Linked DNA regions of Azotobacter salinestris. The protein of the gene in region 1 interacts with the protein of each later gene in a pairwise test. Links are inferred from orthologs where the notes say so. Each region holds a gene or a part of one and is shown in the gene's direction. Other genes may lie near its edges.

What was found. The genes of interacting proteins can lie anywhere in the genome.
Region 2: the proteins of GCU53_RS09360 (region 1) and GCU53_RS07130 interact in binary tests that used the Escherichia coli proteins (3 or more experiments, as listed by UniProt). The link is inferred for Azotobacter salinestris from one-to-one orthologs.

What each region holds. Positions count from the first base shown.
Region 1 is NZ_CP045302.1:1,997,490-2,001,575, forward strand. What follows is about bases 564-3,679. They hold GCU53_RS09360 (penicillin-binding protein 1A), read left to right. Parts: upstream 564-946; coding sequence 947-3,412; downstream 3,413-3,679. Other genes in these bases: GCU53_RS09355 (pilus assembly protein PilM), read right to left, coding at 564-766; GCU53_RS09365 (transposase domain-containing protein), read right to left, coding at 3,535-3,679. In the rest of the region: more of GCU53_RS09355, read right to left, coding at 1-563; more of GCU53_RS09365, read right to left, coding at 3,680-3,885; GCU53_RS09370 (malic enzyme-like NAD(P)-binding protein), read right to left, coding at 3,982-4,086. UniProt on the Escherichia coli protein: Cell wall formation. Synthesis of cross-linked peptidoglycan from the lipid intermediates.
Region 2 is NZ_CP045302.1:1,514,844-1,518,276, forward strand. The notes cover bases 1-2,948. They hold GCU53_RS07130 (penicillin-binding protein activator), read left to right. Parts: upstream 1-536; coding sequence 537-2,360; downstream 2,361-2,948. Other genes in these bases: rsmI (16S rRNA (cytidine(1402)-2'-O)-methyltransferase), read right to left, coding at 1-418; GCU53_RS07135 (YraN family protein), read left to right, coding at 2,362-2,724; GCU53_RS07140 (phosphoheptose isomerase), read left to right, coding at 2,847-2,948. Outside these bases: more of GCU53_RS07140, read left to right, coding at 2,949-3,433. UniProt on the Escherichia coli protein: Regulator of peptidoglycan synthesis that is essential for the function of penicillin-binding protein 1A (PBP1a). Stimulates transpeptidase activity of PBP1a in vitro.

The sequences.
Region 1 (4,086 bases):
AGTCTTCCGGAAGTCCGCCTTTTTTCTTGGCCAGACCGGCTTCGGCCACGGACAGCCCATAACGGCGCTGGATTTCGTCGGTGAGCTGCCTGCCGCCAAACAACTGCTCACGGGTATAGAGGGTGCGACCGTCATGCAATACGCTGAGCGTCATCATGGTCGCGCCGATATCCACGACGGCCACGATCAGCCCCGCCGGATCGCCGCCCAGTTGATTGACCAGCAGCCCGCACGCACGCTCCATGGCATAAGCCTCGACATCAACGACCTTGGCCGTCAGGCCGGCCAGTGCCAGCACTGCCTCGCGGGCTTCGACGTTTTCCTTGCGACAGGCGGCGAGCAGCACCTCGACCCGGCCGGGGCTGCGCGGCAGCACCCCCTGGACTTCGAAGTCGATCGCCACTTCCTCGAGGGGATAGGGAATGTATTGGTCGGCCTCAAGCTTCAGCTGGGTTTCCATTTCCTCTTCGGAAAGCCCGGCATCCATCTCGACAGTCTTGGTGATCACTACGGAGCCGGCCACGGCCACCGCTGCATTCTTGGTTCCGGTCTTGGCCTTGGCCAGTACCTTGCTCAAGGTCTGGCCGACACCATCGAGATCGGCGATATTCTTCTCGACGACGGCATTGGCAGGAAGCGGCTCGACGGCATAGGCCTCCACCCGGTAACGATTACCCGAACGACTCAATTCGATAAGCTTGACCGTGGTCGAACTAATATCGATCCCCAGTAATGAACCCGCTTTCTTGTTGAAGAGCCCTAGCACAACCAATTTCCTTGCTGTATCCGTAACTTACGGACAATTTATGTAATGACGCATTAGATAACAGGCTTGACAGAAGCGTAAATGGCTATCCCGCAGAAAAAACGCATATAATGTGACCGGCTTTTCGCTTTTCGCCTTGCCCGAACTTCTGTCCTTCTTTCATCTGGAAACCCCGCCGCCTTGATGCGTTTGCTTAAATTCTTCGGCTGGACCTTCGTCGCCATTTTCAGCAGCCTGCTGCTCGGCCTGAGCGGAGCCTTTCTCTATCTGGGACCCAACCTTCCGTCGGCCGAATCGCTGCGCACCATCCAGCTGCAAATCCCCCTGCGGATATACAGCAGCGATGCCAAGCTGATTGCGGAATTCGGCGAGATGCGCCGCACCCCCATCCGCTACGCAGAAATCCCCCCGGACTTCATCCATGCCCTGCTGGCTGCGGAGGACGACAATTTCGCCAGCCATTATGGCGTCGACCTTGCGAGCCTAATGCGCGCTGCCACGCAATTATTGAGCAGCGGGCATATTCAGACCGGGGGCAGCACCATCACCATGCAGGTGGCGAAGAATTTCTTCCTGACCAGCGAGCGGAGCTTTTCGCGCAAGGTCAACGAAATCCTGCTCGCCCTGCAGATCGAGCGGGAGCTCAGCAAGGAGGAAATCCTCGAGCTCTACGTCAACAAGATCTACCTCGGCAACCGCGCCTATGGCATCGAGGCAGCGGCCCAGGTCTACTACGGCAAGTCCATTCGCGAACTGAGCCTGGCGCAGATGGCGATGATCGCCGGCTTGCCGAAAGCCCCGTCGCGCTTCAATCCCCTGGCCAACCCGGCACGCAGCAAGGAGCGGCGCGACTGGATCCTCGGGCGCATGTACAAGCTTGGGCACATCGACGAGACTCGTTACCTGCAAGCCCTCGCAGAACCGGCGGACGCGAGCTATCACGTTCCCGCTCCGGAGCTGAACGCCCCCTATATCGCCGAACTGGCCCGTGCCGAGCTGGTCGGCCGTTACGGCAGCGACGCCTATACCGAGGGGTTCCGGGTTACCACCACGACTCCCAGCGACCTGCAGGAAGCGGCCAACAGCGCCGTTCGCCAGGGGCTGCTCGACTACGATCGGCGCCACGGCTACCGAGGCCCCGAGGCCCACCTGCCCGGCACGAGCAGAAGCGCCTGGCTGGACGAGCTGGACAAGCAGCGCAGCATCAACGGTCTCGAGCCCGCCGTCGTCACCCAGGTCGGCAGCAACGCCATCCAGGCCCTGATGCGCAACGGCGACGAGGAAACGGTGCGCTGGGAAAGCATGAGCTGGGCCCGGCCCTTCGTCAGCGCCGACAGCATGGGACCCAGACCGCAGAACCCGGGTCAGGTGGTCAAGGTTGGAGACCTGATTCGCGTCATGCGTCAGGAGGATGGCAGCCTGGCCTTCAGTCAGATTCCTGCCGCCCAGAGCGCCCTGATCTCCCTGGACCCGCGAAACGGCGCGATTCGCGCCCTGGTCGGAGGCTTCTCCTTCGAGCAGAGCAACTACAACCGCGCCGCCCAGGCCAAGCGGCAACCCGGCTCGAGCTTCAAGCCCTTCATCTACAGTGCAGCCCTGGACCGCGGCTTTACCGCCGCCAGTCTGATCAACGACGCCCCGATCGTCTTTGTCGATCCGTATCTGGATACGGTCTGGCGCCCCAAGAACGATACCAACACTTTTCTCGGCCCGATCCGCTTGCGCGAAGCCCTGTACAAGTCGCGCAACCTGGTATCGATTCGCCTGCTGCAAAGCATCGGCATCGACTACACCCTGGATTACATCGGCCGCTTCGGCTTCGACAAGCGCGACCTGCCACGCAACCTGTCCCTGGCGCTCGGCACGGCCAACTTGACCCCGCTGGAAATCGCCGCCGGCTGGAGCACCTTCGCCAATGGCGGCTACCGCATCCAGCCCTACCTGATCGAGCGCATCGAGGACCGCGACGGCAAGCTTCTGTATCAGGCCAACCCGCCTCGCACTCCGGCAGAGGAGCCGGCACCGGCCGCCTTCACCAGCCCCCCGATCATCACCGAGGGCGCACAGCTCGTTACCACCGCCGATGCCTCTTCCGAGGCGGTCCAACCAGCCCCGCCCACGCGGCTCCCGCCCCCCCCCGAGCCGATCGTCGCGGAGCGCATCGTCGATGCCCGTACCACCTACATCATGACCAGCATGCTGCAAGATGTGATCAAGCGCGGCACTGCCCGCCGCGCCCTGGAGATGGGGCGCAGCGACCTGGCCGGCAAGACCGGGACCACCAACGAGTCCAAGGACAGCTGGTTCTCCGGCTACAACGCCGACTACGTCACCACCGTCTGGGCCGGTTTCGACCAGCCGGAAAGCCTGGGCAGCCATGAATACGGCAGCACCGTGGCCTTGCCGATCTGGATGAACTTCATGAGCGCAGCCCTGAAGGACAAGCCGCCGCACCTGCAGGCCGAGCCCGAAGGGCTACTGACCCTGCGCATCAACCCCGGCAGCGGTCGCATCGCTTCGCCCGGCACCCCCGGCGCCGTCTTCGAGCTGTTCAAGAACGAAGCCCCGCCGCCTATGGCCAGCGAGGAGGAGTCCGGTCCGGGCACACTGGCGAAAGAATCCGCACCGCCGATCGACCTGTTCTGACCCTCAAAAGAAATTCCCGCCTTAAGCCAAGGCCAGTCAGTTAAGCTGACTAAGCTGACTGGCATTTTTCTTTCTGGGGATACTTATTCGAACATGGTTTCGCGACGCGCGAATAGTGCCGCTCATGCCTGAGCGGCAGCATGAAGTGGCGAGCCTGCGCCCGGAGTTCCATCAGCCGCTGCGGGATCGTGCCTGGCATCAGGCCGTTGCCCTCGGATAATCCCGGCTGTTGCACGATCAGCCAGCTGGGCTCGCCCCCTGAACAGGGCCATCCCGACGACCAGCCAGACGATACGCTCGGCCGGCAAGCGCCGGCAGCGCAAGGAAACCGTGCCGGTCAGTGTCAATGCCTCCTCGATCCAGGCAGGGTCGATCGACAGGACGAAACACTCGAACGAGGCGGGATTGAGTTCCATGTCCTGCTGGAGTACTTGCTGAAGGAGCATAAAAGAAACAGGCTCATGGGAATCCATGAGCCTGTTTCCATCGTTTTATCCTGCAAGGTCAATGCCTTGACTGACGGGCATTCGCCTTAAGCGGGGTTTCTTTTGGACCAGGCAGAGTCTCGCTCAGCTGTTGAACACCGCCTCCACCGACTGCAGCGGATAGTGCTTCGGATACGGCAGGGAGGCCACGCCGCTCTCGATGGCGGCGCGGGCCACGGCGTCGGACAC
Region 2 (3,433 bases), 480 kb from region 1 along the record:
CGAAGCGATCGGAGGGCAGCCCGGCAGCGGACAGGGCTGCGATCAATGCGCAGGGGCCTGGCACCGGAACCACTCTTATACCGGCAGCCCGCGCCTGACGCACCAGATGAAAACCAGGATCGGAAATCAGTGGCGTGCCGGCATCGGAAATCAGCGCGACATCCTCGCCAGCCTGCAGGCGCGCCAGAAAGCGGCCGCCCTGATCACGCTCATTGTGTTCATGACAAGCCATCAACGGCGTTGTAATGCCGAAATGTTGCAGCAGACGCGCCGAGTGCCGAGTGTCCTCGGCCGCGATCAGGACCACCTCGCGCAGCACTCTGAGAGCCCGTGCAGTGATGTCGTCAAGGTTACCAATCGGGGTAGCAACTACATAAAGGATGCCCGACCTTGGATTCAGAGCTGCAGACGTGGTCATGACACCCCCTAGTACAGTCGAAACGCGCATTGTAACCGGTTTAACGCCCATGACATCGCGCCCGGGACAAGGCTTGGGTACAATTCCTCACTTGTCCTTGAGCATCAGGAACGCCTCAATGATCGCCTGTCTGCGTCCTCTTCCCGCCCTTTTCCTTGCCGGCCTCTTGGCTGCCTGTGCCAGCTCGCCATCATCCAGACTGGGCGAGCTGCCCGCGCCGTCACAAGCCAGCGTCGAGCAACTGCTGCAACAGGCCAGCGAAAGCAAACCGGAAAAGGCCGCACTCCTGCGTCTGACAGCCGCCGATCAGGCCTACCGGCAGAAGGATCTGACCCAGGCCGTGCGCATTCTCGAACAGATCCCACCGGACAGCCTCAAGCCTGCCCAGCAGATCTTTGCCAGCACTCTCAGCGCAGAGATTGCCTTGGCCCGCAGCAAACCCAAGGTCGCGCTCAAGGCCCTCGATCACCCCAGCATGCAGCATTTGGGCGAACTGCCCATACAGCAGCAGATTCGCACCCAGCTCACCCGCGCGCGCGCGCTGGAAGCAGATGACCAGCATCTGAGTGCCGCTCGCGAGCGGGTGTTCATTGCCCCCCTGCTGAGTGAGTCGGCCGCCAGTGAAAATCACGAACGCATCTGGCGCCTGATCCAGGCTCTGCCGCTGGACGCTCTGAATGCCCCCGGCGAGGAGAATAGTGAACTGGGGGGCTGGCTAGCCCTGGCACACGCCACGAAGAGTGCTGGCACCCTGGAACTGCAGCAGGCCGCCATCGACCAGTGGCGCGCAGCTAACCCTCAGCATCCGGCAGCCATGCAATTGCCGGCACAGCTCAGCAAATTGCGGGAGCTGGCCAGCCAGCCCCTGAACAAGATTGCCCTGCTGCTTCCGGAGGAAGGCCAGCTTGCCTCGGTGTCACGCGCTCTGCGCAACGGCTTCATGGCCGCCCATTACCAGGCACAGCAACTCGGTCAGCGACAACCCAGCATCGAGCTCTATGACAGCAGCCGACTGACGTCCCTCGACGACTTCTATCGCCAGGCCCAGGCCGCCGGGGTGCAACTGGTCGTCGGCCCCTTGGAAAAGCCCTTGGTCAAACAGCTCGGCGATCGCGAGCAACTGCCGATCACCACCCTTGCCCTGAACTATGGCAACGTCGGCCAGGAAAGCCCGCCACAGCTCTTCCAGTTCGGCCTGGCTGCCGAGGACGAAGCTCGCGAGGCCGCTCGCCGCGCCTGGGCAGACGGCATGCGCCGGGGCGTCGTCATGGTACCCTCCGGCGAATGGGGCGACCGGGTACTTCAAGCCTTCCAGCAGAGCTGGCAAGCCACAGGCGGCAATCTGGTTGCCGTCGTGCGGATCGATCAGCCCGCCCGCCTGGCTCAGCAGATTGCCGAACTGTTCCAACTGCGTCAGAGCGAGGCTCGCGGCAAGCGACTGCAGAGCATGCTTGGCAGCGAGGTGGCTGCGCAGCCCTCGCGACGCCGTGATATCGATTTCATCTTCCTGGCCGCCACCCCACAGCAGGCCCAGCAAATCAAACCGACTCTCGCCTTCCAATATGCCGGTGATGTACCGATCTATGCCACCTCACACCTCTACAGCCCCAAGGAAGAACAGAACTATTACCTCGACCTCGAAGGCATTCAGTTCTGCGAGACACCCTGGCTGCTGAATACCAATCCGAACGACAACCTGCCGCAACTGGCTGGCAGCCAATGGCCCCAGGCCAGTGGCAGCCTGGGACGTCTCTATGCCATGGGAGCCGACGCCTACCGGCTCGCCCCGCGATTGACACAGCTCAAGGCGATGCCTGAAACCCGCATCGACGGTCTTTCCGGCAACCTGAGCCTGACTCCCGATCAGCGCATCCAGCGCCAGCTGCCTTGGGCCGCGTTCCGCGATGGCCAGATACAGCGCCTGCAGAACAACAGCTACTGACATGGAAAGGCAACGCAGCGGACGCGATGCCGAGATCCTTGCCCACCGCCATCTCACGGCACAGGGAATGCGCCTTCTGGCGCAGAACTGGCGCTGTCGATGCGGCGAGCTCGATCTGGTCATGCTCGACGGCGATACAGTAGTATTCGTCGAGGTGCGCTATCGGCGGCATTTCGCCTGGGGAGGCGCATTGGAGAGCGTCGATGCACGCAAGCGCATGAGACTCATCCGTAGCGCTCAGTATTTTCTGCAGCAAGAGCCACGCTGGGCCAGACATCCCTGCCGCTTCGATGTCATCGCCATCAATGGCGCCGATGGCGCATCCGGCCATCTGAGCTGGATTCGCAACGCCTTTGATGCCTGACTCTCCAAGCGCACCTGCCACGCTCCGGCAAGCCCGGACGCTCCGCAGCAGTTCCCACCGCACCATGAGCCAGAGCCGCCTCTCTGGCCACAGCGAACACCCAACGTTGAAGGTTATCGCCGATGGACATGCATTCCCGCATCCGCCAACTCTTTCAGGCCAGCATCGAAACCAAGCAACAGGCCACGGAGGTCATCCTCCCTTACATCGCCCAAGCCAGCGAACTCATGGTTCAGGCCCTGCTCAACGAGGGCAAGATCCTCTCTTGCGGCAATGGAGGCTCGGCCGGGGATGCGCAGCATTTTTCCTCGGAGTTGCTCAATCGCTTCGAGCGCGAACGCCCCAGCTTGCCGGCCATGGCATTGACCACCGACAGCTCCACCCTGACTTCGATCGCCAACGACTACAGCTACAATGAAGTCTTCTCCAAGCAGATCCGCGCCTTGGGCCAGCCCGGCGACGTTCTGCTGGCTATTTCCACCAGCGGCAACTCTGCCAATGTGATCCAGGCTATCCAGGCTGCCCATGACAGGGAAATGCTGGTGGTTGCCCTGACCGGCCGCGATGGTGGCGGCACGGCAGCGCTTCTGCTCCCCGAGGACGTCGAGATCCGCGTTCCCGCCAAGGTTACGGCCCGGATCCAGGAGGTGCACCTCTTGGTTATCCACTGCCTGTGCGATTTGATCGACAACCAACTGTTTGGAAGCGA